Regions from separate parts of the Bacillus sp. JK106 genome, predicted to be linked through region 2. Evidence: riboswitches for the same ligand, from Rfam matches in the RefSeq annotation. Region 2 holds a riboswitch; the other holds the start of a gene.

Region 1 (7,585 bases), on a different contig from region 2:
AAAAATGACACCGCAAAAACTGCGGACGGATTAAGTGTGCAAAACAAGTTCCAAGGCAATGCGATTTCTCTTCAATTCTCTTTTGAAGCAACGCAATGGAACGGCTTGACCATTACGAAAGATCATACGGATAAAGACGGTTACGTCAAGGAAAATGAAAAGGCTCACAGTGAGGATAAAAACTAATCCGAAAGTCGGACAGTTAAAAGAGGAGTTGTGCACATATGGCGGCACTACTCCTCTTTTTGCGCTTTTCTCCATTTTTGATAATCTAAAAATTCACGAAATTGTTTTTTTGATACCCCGGATGTCATCGCATCGCGAACTAATTTCTCCCATTCACTATCTAATTGACCATCGTATTCGGTTTCATGTTTTTCATCAAGTAAAGTATGAACCGAGACGTCCAGAACAGCGGAGACTTTTTCGAGAAATTGAATGGAGGGGTTCGTCTGTAAATTTCGTTCTATTGAGCTTAAATAAGACTTCGCTACCCCAGCTTTTTCAGCTAGTTCTGATAGTGAGTAGCCTTTTTCTTTTCGGTATTGTTTAATACGCTGGCCAATCAATGTCATCACCTTCCTTGTGATATTATAGCACATTCAGAAAGGATTTACGGTATGACTTCTGGCTGCCTGGATATGTTGAGAAGACTTTTTATGCGAAAGCAGGTATTTGCGTATTTCTTCTAGGCTGATATTTGCTTTTTGGGCTTCTAATATCAGCTCAACCCATTCCTTATCTAATTGCGAAAATTCCATTTTTGCATTTTTCATGCATTTTCTCCTCCTAAAATACTTGTTTATGTATTTCAGCCAATCCGCCCATGACCTTATCTTTACATGTCTGGAAGTGATTCATCGCATGCGAAACGCCAGAAATTTTTTCTATATACTTTTATTATAATATAGAATTTCCAGAAAAAACGGGAAAGGTGTCGAATGGATAACGCTTATCCAGAAAAATTACTTTGCAGGAAAAATAAACCGCCGTTTTCAATCTGAATGTGAATTTTCGGCTGATATAAGGCTTTCAGCGCTTGTTTTTCCAAATGGTATTCCTCAGGTTTTTCTTCTGTCTGCTCATAAAACTGATCGAGCAGCCTGAGGTCCTTTTTCCATCTGGCGATCGCGCTGTCAGCCCAGTCTGACGGCTCTTTGGCGGCAGCGTCTTTTAAGTAATGCTCCATCCTTTTAATCCCGCTTTCCGGCTTAATCATCGGCGATATGGTAAAGCAATAGTCTGATATTTGCGAGGTCAGCGGAAGCGGTGCAAGCTTCTGCTGAAACCCTTCTATAATTGTTCCAGAAACAAGATGCAGGCCTAAAGACAAAAGTCTGTCTTTTTTCATGTCGGATTGGTATGAAATCACTACATTTAATCCAAGCCAGGGCTGAAGCGGCACTCTGGCTCCGGCTGATACAATTTTCTCATATATTCTTGTAAATCTCCCATTTTGTTTAACTGCTTGAAAGATTTGAAAGAGGCGCGGGGCTCCAAAGTAAATAAACTCGCCGTCCATATCCTCCGGAGCCGTTTCTTTATCAGTGATGAACGTAATCTTCATCGGGTTCGGTTCGCCGCCCGTTTTTTCACGCCAATGCCAATAAAACGGGCGGTTCATAATTTGTTTGTCCATCTCGACCGTCAACTGAACCGTCATAAAACCCGGCCCGTGTTCTGTAATCGGGCAGTGGTTCGCTTCAAAAAAGCGCAGTAAAAATTGGTGAACCTCCTGCTGTCTCATGTCGCGCTTCCTCCTTTTTAAGAGCCTTTTTTTCTGGCGGGCTTTTCCGTACTGTACGACAGAAAAGAGGTGAGATTGTCCATTTTGATTCTCATTTCCTCCTCTGTCAGCGAATGGCATAAAATATCATGCAAATGGTCTTCAAAATTGCTCACTTTGATTTTTGTTAAAATGTCATCTAATTCTCCGACGACATTTTCAAATAAATGAATTTTGTCATACAGAAGTTTTAAGATATGCTCTTCCACCGTATGTTTTGTCGCCATATTGTAGATATGGACATCTCTTTCCTGACCGAGTCTGTGAATCCTTCCGATTCTTTGTTCAAGCCGCATCGGGTTCCACGGGAGGTCATAATTGATAATATGGTTGCAGAATTGCAGGTTGATCCCTTCGCCTCCTGCTTCTGTAGCGATCAGCACCTGCACTTTGCCGCGGAAGAGATCCTTCATCCAGTCTTTTTTTCCGCGTTTAAATCCGCCTCTGAACGGAACGGAGCTTATGCCGTTCTGCTGAAGGAACCATTGCAGGTAAATCTGTGTCGCCCTGTATTCAGTAAAAATAATGACTTTGTCATTAATCTTTTGGATCAAGTCAACAACTTGAATCGCTTTTGAGTTTTGCGTGACTTGATTGATGCGGTCCATTAAATTAGCGATCGTCTGTTCATCGAATGCGGGCGCTTGTTTATCTTTTTGGTCAAGCATTTTTTTGAGCGTCATATACACGGCTTCCCGGCTTGAACAGCACTCTCTTTGCAGCGTCATAATGGAAAATGCGCTTGCGGGCTTTTCCGTGCCGTTTTTCAGTGCGGCAATGTCATCGTAAAGCGCCTGTTCCGTCGGTGAAAAGGTGATCGGCACTGTTTCCACGTGGCGCTTCGTCCATGTAAGGCCGGTGTCGCTCCGCGTGTTGCGGATCATCACCTTATTGACGAGTTCTTTCAAATGCTCATGAGCGTCAATCCCGTCCTTCTGATTGAAGGTTTCTTGAAATCCGCTTTCGTTTCCTAAATGGCCGGGCTTTAACAGTGACACTAAATTGAAGATTTCTTCGATCCGGTTTTGAATCGGCGTCGCCGTCAGAAGCAGGCAGTATTTCTTCACAAGACTTCTCGCAAATTCATAATTTTTCGTTTTGCTGTTTTTGAGCTTGTGCGCCTCGTCAATAATGACGAGATCATACGGAATAGAAAGGACAATGTCTTTGTGAGGGGAGCGTTTGGCCGTATCAATAGAAGAAACGACGATATCGCACTGTTCCCACACATAGCTTTTCTTCTGTTCAACAGCGGGTATTAAAAACTTCTCCTGAAGCTCTTTCACCCACTGGGAAACGAGTGATGCCGGCACAAGAATCAGGATTTTTTTGGCCAGCCCGCGAATCATATATTCTTTTAAAATCAGGCCCGCTTCCACCGTTTTTCCGAGCCCTACTTCATCAGCCAAAATCGCCTTGCCGTTCATTTTTTCAACGACTTTCTGCGCGACCTCAAGCTGATGGGGAAGCGGAGTGAAATCGGGAAGGTACAAAGGAGCCCTCAACCCTTCGAATTCAGGAATGGCAAGGGTCTGCTGGACTTCAGCCGACAGTTTGTACATCTCCCAATTTGACCAGGGACCGTCCGTTTTCAGCCGCTCAGAAAACTCTCCCGGCCAGTTTGCATCAAATATGATCTCTGCTGTCATATGTAACAAAACCGCCTTTCTTTTAAAAAACTGATTTATCATAATTTTTGTTGCCGGACGTAAATGAGGGTGGTAGGATATAAGTAATGATTTCACTAAAAGATATTGCTTTAGTATGTCCATAAAATTGGTAAATATGAGCGAATGACAGCAAGGGGAGAGACTCGGACGAAAGATGGGCGTCCGGGCGCCGAAGGAGCAAACTGCGGAGTGAATCTCTCAGGCAAAAGAACTCTTGCTCGACGCAACTCTGGAGAGTGTCTGCACTTAGAAGAAGCAGGCCACCAAAGGGGACGTCTTTATGATATGTTCATAAAGTAAACTTTCAGGTGCCGGGACAGAGAAACCTTCATTTTCATGAGGTGTTTCTCTGTCCTTTTTTATATGTTTTTACAATGCGCCAATGACTGAAGGGGGAAGATGATGCTGAAACGAACACCGCTTTATGACGTGTATAAAGAATACGGCGGAAAAACGATTGATTTTGGAGGATGGGAGCTGCCGGTTCAATTTTCTTCTATTAAAGAGGAGCATGAAGCCGTCCGCACAAAAGCGGGACTGTTTGATGTGTCTCATATGGGGGAAGTTGAAGTATCCGGTAAAGACGCCCTGTCTTTTCTGCAAAAAATGATGACAAATGACGTTGCCGATTTAAAGCCGGGAAACGCGCTTTATACCGCCATGTGTTATCCTGACGGCGGTACGGTCGATGATTTGCTGATCTATCAGAAAAGCGAGAGCTGCTATCTGCTCGTGATAAACGCGTCTAATATTGAAAAAGACATCGCCTGGCTGACGGAACATGCGGAAGGCGACGTCACGCTGACGAATCAGTCTGACGGGATTTCACTGCTTGCCGTTCAGGGGCCGAATGCTCAGTCGGTTCTTGCGAAGCTGACTGAATGTGATTTGTCCTCCTTAAAGCCGTTTACATTTATTGACGAGGCGGACGTTGCCGGACGCCAAGTCCTGCTTTCAAGAACAGGCTATACCGGTGAAGACGGGTTTGAGTTATATTGCCGCAATGAAGATGCGGTTCATCTATTTAAGGAGATACTTGCAGCGGGAGAGCATGAAGGCCTCGTTCCGTGCGGCCTCGGCGCCCGTGATACGCTGAGATTTGAAGCGAAGCTTGCTTTATACGGTCAGGAATTGACGAAAGATATTACACCGATTGAAGCCGGAATCGGATTTGCCGTGAAACACAAGAAAGATTCCGATTTTTTCGGGAAATCTGTATTGCGCGAACAGAAAGAAAAAGGAGCCCCGCGAAAGCTGGTCGGACTTGAGATGATTGAAAAAGGGATTCCGAGACACGGGTACGCCGTGAAAAAAGACGGTGTTCCGATCGGGGAAGTCACGACAGGCACGCAATCTCCGACTTTAAAGAAAAATATCGGCCTTGCCTTAATCAAAACGGAATTCAGTGAAGTCGGAACGGAAGTAGAAGTGGAAATCCGTAAAAAAACGGTAAAAGCGAAGATTGTCCGCACACCGTTTTATAAACGTCCAAAACAGAGCTGAAAAAGGAGAGTCATATGAAGCATCGATATTTGCCCGCGACAGAACAGGATAAAAAAGAAATGCTGAAAGCCATCGGCGCAGAAACAATTGATGAACTGTTTGCCGATATTCCGGAAGATGTGAGGTTTCAAAAAGACTACCAAATTAAAAAAGCAAAAGCTGAAACGGAGCTGACGAGAGAGCTGACAAAGCTTGCGGCGAAAAATAAAGACGCTGTTACATATGCATCTTTTCTGGGCGCAGGAGTGTACGATCACTATCAGCCGGTTATCGTCGATCATGTGATTTCCCGATCAGAGTTTTACACGGCTTATACGCCTTACCAGCCTGAAATCTCACAAGGGGAGCTGCAGGCGATTTTTGAATTTCAAACGATGATCTGTGAATTAACGGGAATGGATATCGCAAACTCCTCTATGTACGACGGGGGAACGGCGCTTGCGGAAGCGGCGATGCTTGCATCGGGACATACGAAAAAGAAAAAAATCGTCATTTCCGCAGCCGTTCATCCGGAATCACGGGATGTTTTGAAAACATACGCAAAGGGCCAATATATTGAGGTTGTAGAGGTGCCCGCGAAAAACGGCGTCACAGATCTTGAAGCATTGGAACATGCCGTTTGTGATGAGACGGCCGCCGTGATCGTTCAGTATCCGAACTTCTTCGGACAAATCGAGCCGTTAAAGGGCATTGAGCCGCTCGCACATAAAGGAAACAGCCAGCTGATTGTTTCTTCAAACCCGCTCGCGCTCGGTATTTTGACACCGCCCGGGGCATACGGAGCTGATATTGTCGTCGGGGACGCGCAGCCTTTCGGCATACCTGCGGCATTCGGCGGCCCGCACTGCGGCTATTTTGCAGTAACGAAAAAACTGATGAGAAAGGTGCCGGGCCGGCTTGTCGGCCAAACGGAGGATGAAAACGGGCGAAGAGGTTTTGTTCTCACTCTTCAGGCGCGCGAGCAGCATATCAGAAGAGACAAAGCCACGTCTAACATTTGTTCAAATCAGGCGCTGAATGCTTTAGCGGCTTCAGTCGCAATGACGGCGCTCGGAAAAAACGGCGTCAAAGACATGGCCCGTCAAAATATATTGAAAGCTGATTACGCGAGACGCCAAGCGGAAAAAGCCGGCTTGCACGTAGCATTTGACGGCCCGATATTTAATGAATTTGCCGTCAGGCTGAATCTTCCCGTCAAGGAAGCAAACCGGCGGCTCCTGCAAGACGGCATCATCGGCGGATATGACTTAGGTCTTGCGTATCCGGAACTGAATCAGCATATGCTGATTGCCGTCACAGAGCTGAGAACGAAAGAAGAGATCGATTCGCTTATTGCGGGATTGGGGGATCAACATGAATAATCAAGATCAGGCGCTTATTTTTGAAATGTCCCGCGAAGGGCGTGTCGGTTACAGCCTTCCGGAGCTTGATGTGCCGGAAACAGAGCTTGAAAGCCTTCTTCCCGGTGACTATATCCGCGATGAAGACGCAAAGCTGCCGGAAGTATCAGAGCTTGATATTATGCGGCATTATACCGCTCTTTCTAAGAGAAACCACGGAGTTGATTCAGGCTTTTATCCGCTCGGCTCCTGTACGATGAAATACAATCCGAAATTAAATGAAAAAATTGCCCGGTTCGCAGGTTTTTCCGCTATTCATCCGCTTCAGGACGAGGACACAGTTCAGGGGGCGCTTGAGCTTTTATACGATTTAAGCGGACACTTGGAGGAGATTACGGGCATGGACGAGGTGACGCTGCAGCCTGCGGCGGGCGCTCACGGCGAATGGACCGGCCTGATGATGATCCGCGCCTATCACGAAGCGCGGGGAGACTTCGGACGGACGAAGGTGATTGTCCCTGATTCAGCCCACGGTACGAATCCGGCATCCGCCACGGTCGCCGGTTTTGAAACGATTACCGTTAAGTCAAATGAGCACGGGCTGGTTGACATTGAAGATTTGAAAAGAGCGGTAAACGAAGAAACAGCGGCGCTGATGCTGACGAATCCGAACACCCTCGGGTTGTTTGAAGAAAACATTACGGAAATGGCTGACATCGTCCATCAGGCCGGCGGAAAGCTTTATTATGACGGAGCGAATTTAAATGCCGTTTTAAGTAAAGCAAGACCGGGAGATATGGGATTTGACGTCGTTCACCTTAATCTGCATAAAACATTTACCGGGCCGCACGGCGGGGGAGGACCGGGCTCAGGGCCGGTCGGAGTGAAAAAAGAATTCATTCCGTATCTGCCGAAACCCGTTCTTACGAAAAAAGAGGGCCGTTTGACTTTTGACTATGACCGGCCGCAGTCGATCGGGCGCGTAAAACCTTATTACGGCAACTTCGGCATTAATGTCAGAGCCTACACGTATATCCGTTCCATGGGGCCTGACGGCTTAAAAGCTGTGACCGAAAACGCGGTTTTAAATGCAAATTATATGATGAGAAGACTCGCGCCTTATTATGATCTCCCGTTTGACCGTCATTGCAAGCATGAATTTGTGTTATCGGGAAGAAGGCAGAAAAAGCTCGGCGTAAGAACGCTTGATATTGCCAAACGGCTTTTGGATTTCGGCTATCATCCGCCGACTGTGTATTTTCCTCTCAATGTTGAAGAAAGCATCA
Region 2 (7,585 bases):
GACCGGCTGATACTTTGTTATTTGCTCTTCGTCTTCGTCTCGGATTAACTGGTGCAAAACCGGGCTGCTTAAATGGGGATTGCGGCGCCTGTACGGTATTAACGGACGGGGTGCCGATGAAGTCTTGCTTAATGCTTGCGGCAGAAGGGGAAGGAAAGGACATTACGACAATTGAAGGACTGATCAATACGCCGATTCAAAAGGCTTTTATTGAAAAATTCGCGTTTCAATGCGGTTATTGCACACCGGGTTTTCTCATGAATTGCCATGCTTTAGTGAATACTGAGCCGAATGCAAGTGATGACACGATAAAAAATTGGCTGGAGTCCAATATTTGCAGATGTACGGGTTACAGGGAGATTGAAGAAGCGGTTAAATCTGTTTTACATACAGGGAAAGGGACTTCTTAGTTCGCAACCGTAAAAAAAGAGCCCAGAGAATCATCCCTGAACTCCATATTCTTCACTTCATATACCGATACTCCCGCAGCTTCTCCAAAATCGCCACTTCTTTCAGCAGTTCTTCACCGACGTTTGTTTCTTTCACTTTCTTCCGCTCCAGCTCTTTGTCGACTAATCGTTTCACTGTTAAGACGTCGGTTCCGGTGCTCAGCACTTCGGCCTTGGAGTTAAAGTGTTTATGGGCGACGAGCTGCATGCCGTAGGAGTTGTATAAGAGCGTGTAGCCGGCGATGCCTGTTGTGGATTGATAGGCTTTGGAGAAGCCGCCGTCGATGACGATCATTTTTCCGTTTGCCTTGATCGGATCTTCTCCTTCGATTTCTTTTACCGGTGTATGGCCGTTGATGATATGGCCGTGATCCGGATTGAGGCCGAATTCCTTCAGGATGTTTCGGCAGGTTGCCTCGTCTTCACGCAAATAGTAATACGGGTTTTTCTTTTCTTTATGCGTTTCCTTCTCTTTAATGAAATACCGCTCAAAGGTTGTCATGGCCCGTTTTCCGAAGAGGGAGGAGTATTCGCCTGTCCATAAGTACCACGTCATATCTGTCGCCAGATCATCGGTTTCTTCCGGATGGGCAAACGCTTCACGTAAGAACCGTTCAAATACATCGAGCAGCTCACGGCCCGCATAAGCTTTATCCTCTATCATCATCGTTTCCATGCTGCCGTTTTCATCGACGGGAATACAGCCGTGAATCAACAGGTTGCCGTTATATTTCAGATACAGGCTGCCTTTTTTCATCATAAAATTCATATGGCGGCCCAGCTTTTCGGAGTGCTGGACAGAAAACAGCAGCTTGTCCATGACTTCTGCTTCTTCTTCTAGCAGCTCGTCGGGCTGTTTGGGATTCACCGTCGCAAAGCAGGTGTTTTCCAGTTGATACGTTTTTCCGTTCAGCGTGATTTCATTGCGGTCATAATCAATCTTTTCCAGTAACAGCCGTTCCTCCATATTAAAGTTCGGCCGTCTCTTAATAATCGGGCTCTCAAGCTTGAATTGGATCATCGCGATCGCCTGATGAATTTTTGTGATTTGTTTAATCTCATCTTCCGGTCTGTTTTCGTCCGCTTTCGGGCGGAAAGACGGGTTATCATCGTAATATTTTTCGGCAAGGTTCAATAGCGGTCTCAGATTGATGCCGTAAACGTCTTCAATAATATCCAGATTGTCATAGCGGGCACAGATGCGGATAATGTTTGCCAGACATACTTTTGAGCCGGAATAAGCGCCTATCCAGAGAACATCATGATTCCCCCATTGAATATCCACTGAATGATAGTTGATCAGTTCTTCCATGATTTTATCCGGCTGCGGTCCGCGGTCATAAATATCGCCGACAACATGCAGATGGTCGACCACCAATCGCTGCGTGCTGTAGGCAAGACCGGTGATCAGCTTATCGGCCTGGCCGAGCGCAATGATCTGTTCTATGATTTCGGAGTAGTATTGTTCCTTGTTGGCGGCTTGTTCTGTTTTGTACAGCAGCTCTTCGGAAATATAAGCAAATTGGGCGGGCAGTGCTTTGCGCAATTTGGAGCGGGTGTACTTGGAAGAACAATAAGAAACGAGCTTAATCATCCGATGAATCGTTTCTTTATACCACTCGTTTAATGCCTCTTTCGTATCAAAGTTATGTTTGATCAGCTTCAGTTTGTCTTCCGGGTAATAGACCAAAGCCGCCAGTTCATCAATTTCTCTATCGTAAATGACGCCGCTGAAAATATCGCGGATCTTCTCTTTTACTCTTCCTGAACCGTTCCGCAGCACGTGTTGGAATGCCTGATACTCCCCGTGCAGATCACTGACGAAATGCTCGGTTCCTTTCGGCAGGTTCAGTATCGCTTTCAGATTAATGATTTCCGTGACCACTTTTTCTTCACAATCGTATTTTTGTGCGAGCAGATCTAAATATTTGGTTTCCAATCTCGTCCATCCCCTTTTTATTTACGAGCAATTGTATGATAAAGTGAATTTAAAGTATGACATAATGTTTAAATGATTAGACCTTATATGATAGTACCGCATAACGCCTTTTTGAGACAATGAAAACGGAAAATACGGCGCTTCAGGCATCGAAAATTGGACCGGGATAACGCCGTGAGCTCATCCCCCTATTGACAATGAATTCAACTTCCATTAAAATAAAAAGTTAGCTGATAGTTATTTCTATCGGAAACTTAATACGTAGCAGGCTATGATTGCTGTGGGTCGCACTACAGCAGGAGCGGCTTCTGGAGAGACCGCGGGTTTTCCGCGGCGCCGAAGGGTTCACAATCTCAGGCAAAAGGACAGAAGAGTACCGAATATGTATTTGTCATGCTGTTGATTGTCAGCGGCGCAAATATAATTTGATATTCTTATGACCATGAGATTGGAGGGCATCCAATCTCTTTTTTTATTGGCTTTTTTTGCTCGTCGTTCACTAGAGAGGTAAGGAGGAGTCAGATGTGGAGCAGCGAGAGCTAAAGAGGGACTTATCGAATCGGCACGTGCAGCTGATCGCCATTGGCGGCACGATCGGCACCGGATTGTTTTTAGGGTCCGGTAAGGCGATTCAGCTGGCGGGTCCTTCTATCATCTTTGCGTATTTTATTGTAGGTATTGCGCTTTTTTTCGTCATGCGGGCGCTGGGAGAACTGCTGTTATCTAAAGCAGGCTACCAATCATTAACGGATATTGCCGAGGCGTATTTAGGGCCGCGTGCAGCGTTTGTCACCGGCTGGACTTATTGGTTTTGCTGGATTATGACGGCTATGGCGGATGTGATCGCCGTCGGTGTATATGTGAAATATTGGTTTGACATTCCGCAGTGGGTTCCTGCACTTATCTGTTTGCTCATTTTATTAGGGCTTAATCTGTTAACGGTTAAGATTTTTGGAGAATTGGAGTTTTGGTTCGCCTTAATTAAGGTAGTCACGATTCTCGCGTTAATTGTCATCGGGGTGGTTCTGCTGGTGATTGGGTTCAAAACGCATACCGGAACGGTTTCAGCGGCGAATCTGTGGGAGCACGGCGGCTTGTTTCCGAACGGATTTTCAGGCTTTTTGCTTTCGTTCCAGATGGTGATCTTCGCCTATGTCGGTGTGGAGTTAGTGGGTGTGTCAGCGGCGGAAACGTCAAATCCGAAAAAAAATATTCCGTCCGCTATCAATAAAATTCCATTGCGGATTTTATTTTTCTACGTCGGGGCATTGATCATTCTTTTATGTATTAATCCGTGGATGCAGCTGAATGCAACGGAAAGTCCATTTGTAAAGACCTTCAGTCTGGTCGGTATTCCGTTGGCCGCGGGAATTATTAATTTTGTCGTATTAACGTCTGCCGCTTCTGCTTGTAACAGCGGGATGTTTTCAACAAGCCGGATTTTGTATAACTTAAGCAAAACGAAACAGGCGCCGGCAAGTTTTGCGAAGCTGAATAAAAATCATGTGCCGAGCCGCGCATTATGGATATCGGTTATTGTGCTGTCAGCTGGCGCTCTTTTAAGCAAATTGATACCGGAAGCGGCCTTTGGCATCGTGACCACCATCAGCGCGATTTGTTTCATTTGGGTGTGGGGCGTGATTCTTGTCTGTCATATCAGATACAGGAAAACCCGTCCGGACTTACACGCAAGCTCGCCTTTCAAGGCGCCGTTTGCGCCGTTTATCAATTACGCCGTGCTGTCGCTGTTTGCCGTCATTCTGGTGATTATGCTGTTTGCGGATGCGACGCGCCCGGCTTTGCTGCTGACACCGCTGTGGTTTATTGGATTGTTTCTTATCTATCGGGCGAGAGGGAGAAAGAAAAGAAGGACCTAACATTATGCTGAACGTTCACTTATTGAGATTGGTGAAAGCATATGTTACGGAGAGTCACATTTAAAAGGAGCATTTTTAAGATCAACCATCGGAATGCTCCTTTAAAAGTGGAAATGATCATATCTCTCCAATATCCTCAAATATTGCCCACGCTTTCCACAACAGAATATTCTATAAGAATATAATCCTCCCTCACACTATACTATTACCATCTCTACATCTGTTTTCTGGATTTGCCGCCGAATACGTCATTTTGTGCCACAATTGATTATTACCTAATATTAAACTTAAACATAATAGTCTTGATCAAATGGTTGTCAACTTTATAAAGTCTTTTTCCGTTTTCGGCATCATTTTTTGGCATAGTTCTGTCTTTTATCACTCATAACTTCATTCCTTCATTGATGATCAATTTTCTACATCAAAAAACCACTAAGGTTATTGTATATAGTCAGATTAAGATAATGAAAAGGGTTTTACTAGAAAAATATAGCACAATGTGCTTTTTTCTTTTATTATAACTAGAAAGGGAAACACTGGAGATGGTCATACGATAAATTCAGTGTCTTAACTGTCTATTTTAATCCAATCGGATCTGTTAATGAATAACGGCACTATACTTAAGTAAATGGCTAACAATGCGGTAGTCTATTGTTTAACAGCATATTGAAGAGATTGATACAAAGGTGGATGAATCTGTTGAACGGGTCAGATCCATGCATTATCGGATAGTTGGGTTTGGTGAGCATTATCAGCGGCCGTTGTTATTGAAGTGATACAACAACATGCCTACCAACAAAAAGGATTTTTGAATTCTGAAGAACATGACAAATCATGAATGAAGCGCTGAATATTTATATGGTGCGTCTGTCCGCCATCGTAGTGACATAGATCATATGGACAAGGATTATCATGATGCAGATATGACATTAGCGAATAAAATAGGAATTTATTCAAATTTCTATTATGTTAGATAAGGTTAAAAAGGAGGCTACGAAATTGAAATCCCCCAGCTCTATATTGATTTCTGAAGGGTTATTAGCAACTGCAGCTATGTCTAAATTTATTGATCGGTTAATGAAAAAAAAGGATTATTCCAGATTAGTTGTCATCATTTGTAATCTTTTATTTAGTGCTTTAATATCTTTATTTCCTTCATCACTAATTTCATTTATAATTAGCATGTTTAATCATCAGTTTCTTTTAGAATTTAAAACGTATTATCTACTCTCTATGGTGATTTTTATTTTGATGATATCAATAAATCTATTTACTGAACAAATAAATATACCCATGATACTTTTGCGAATTACATTTTATATTAAGTTAAAATATAAATCTGCTGCAAAAAATTATGGATTAGCTCTAGTGACAACTCTAATATTGGGCTGGCTAGGAAAGCAATTGTTTAATATTCTCTTTTCAGCGTTAAACAGATATGGGGTTCAAGAAGAAATTGCAGGTATAATAAGTATTATTTTAGCTATAGGGATAACTATATCTGGTTTTTATACATTCCCGACAAAGAAACAAGTTAGAGATACTAATGAACTATTGTTTTCTCCTTTTTTTATAATAATATCAATTGGTATGAGTTATGTTGTAAGTGAGAGAAATATGATAACAAACTTTGCTGAGGGAAATAGAGAAATATCAGCTTATATATTAGCAGTGTTTATGTTAACAGCTATTAACCAAATAATAAATTATCTAAAAAAGTTATTTGAAAAGATGCATGAATCTCCAGAAAATAAAGAAACGATTAATCCGATTGATTTATATATAAGTTCAGCATGGAGTAAATATGTTAGTCGAAGGAAACAGTTTAAAAAACAGTTGGGGTTATTGAAAGTTAATATAATTAAGTTATTTACTTTTATAAGAAAGAATTATAAAAACAAAAGGTTTTATCTAAAAACCACGACAATAGTAGCCTTATTTATAGTATCATACTTTATATTGAAGAAAGTTAATATATTTCTATCTGAGTTTAAAATCCCGGAATATATAATAAATTTTTTGTCCCCATTGCTCATTATAGGAGTTTTCTTGTATATACTTTTTAAAATGATATGCTTAACCATTTTTAAACTGAGAGGAGAACCGAAAGAAAAATTTGTTGCGTTGAAGTATTTTAGTATATTGTTATTGTTTCTAAGTGCATTTTTATATATTATAACTCATTATATATTAGGTGGTAACTCTCATCTTACTAATATTAGTGCTGTACTATTTGGTGTAGCATCAATTCTTTATGCAGTTAGCTATTTAGTTGAATGGTTAATAAGTGCTAGAAGATGAGTATAGGAAGATTAATTAAACTTTCCTTGTACTGCGGACCTGTTGCCGAAAAAGCTTGCATTTAAAGACGCGTATCAAGGCCCGCCAAAAAATAATACTTGTGAACCCGTTTGCTGCTAGCTTCAATATGTGCTGGAAGTGCTGCAAAGTCGCACATGAGGGGTGGGGCATATTAAATTAAATAGGAATGCTTGATCACAAACTGAAGTTCTCGCGTGACACGATAAAAGACGACATGTCAGAGAAGGCGATTGACGATCTGACTGAGAAGATGGTCGAATAGTAATCAAATGAGTATGCGCAAGCATTATTCAAAACTCATTGAGTCCATAAAAGTCCAATCATTAAAAAACCGGTGTACTGTCATTCAGTACACCGGTTTTATCTTTACATCTAGTTGATGGTAGAATCATTTTTTAACATATGAATAAGAAACGTCTGGCTCTCAACCGACCATACAGTATATTTGTATTGCGAAAAACAAACCGCAGCGACTGAGGGAATGCATGCTGATAATAAAGGGGATGTTTTTACACCAATCTGGAAGGGAAAGAAATCGGCTGTTGACAGTTTCATCAAATGTTTGTCGTCCATGATGCGAGGTTTTATTTATATGAGCTATTATAAAAAAGCGCTATCCTGCCGTGTAAGCAGGGTAGCGCTTTTTACATTAATTCCGGATCAAATAATCAAATGCGCCTAAAGCGGCAGTTGCACCTGATCCCATGGAGATAATGATTTGGTTGTACGGGCCGTCTGTGCAGTCCCCTGCGGCAAATAGGCCGGGAACGCTTGTCGCGCCGCTCTTATCGACGATGATTTCGCCGATGCGGTTGCGTTCGACGGTTTCGTCTAACCATTCTGTATTAGGCACGAGACCGATTTGGACGAATACACCTTGGAGTTCAACGTGTTTTTCTTCGCCTGTTTCACGGTCAACGAACGTAATGCCGTTTACGTTTTGGTCGCCTGTGATTTCTTTCGTTTGTGCATTTTTGTGCACAGTGACGTTTGGCAGG

The links. A riboswitch is a leader RNA that binds a small molecule or an ion and turns the genes downstream of it on or off. The one in region 2 is predicted to bind glycine.
Region 1: it holds a riboswitch for glycine, as region 2 does, so the genes downstream of both, gcvT (glycine cleavage system aminomethyltransferase GcvT) here and ACWJJS_RS00590 (amino acid permease) in region 2, are expected to answer to the same signal.

Annotation. Positions count from the first base shown of each region.
Region 1 covers NZ_JBSJQC010000003.1:462,711-470,295, reverse strand. The annotation lists gene tasA (biofilm matrix protein TasA) at 1-186, shown strand, start outside; gene sinR (transcriptional regulator SinR) at 234-569, opposite strand; gene sinI (anti-repressor SinI) at 603-776, opposite strand; gene ACWJJS_RS12675 (YqhG family protein) at 953-1,747, opposite strand; gene ACWJJS_RS12670 (DEAD/DEAH box helicase) at 1,765-3,435, opposite strand; glycine riboswitch at 3,580-3,680, shown strand; gene gcvT (glycine cleavage system aminomethyltransferase GcvT) at 3,859-4,959, shown strand; gene gcvPA (aminomethyl-transferring glycine dehydrogenase subunit GcvPA) at 4,974-6,320, shown strand; gene gcvPB (aminomethyl-transferring glycine dehydrogenase subunit GcvPB) at 6,313-7,585, shown strand, end outside.
Region 2 covers NZ_JBSJQC010000001.1:108,540-116,124, forward strand. The annotation lists gene ACWJJS_RS00580 ((2Fe-2S)-binding protein) at 1-410, shown strand, start outside; gene fbp (fructose-1,6-bisphosphatase) at 463-2,388, opposite strand; glycine riboswitch at 2,687-2,767, shown strand; gene ACWJJS_RS00590 (amino acid permease) at 2,913-4,265, shown strand; gene ACWJJS_RS00595 (hypothetical protein) at 5,265-6,566, shown strand; gene ahpF (alkyl hydroperoxide reductase subunit F) at 7,237-7,585, opposite strand, start outside.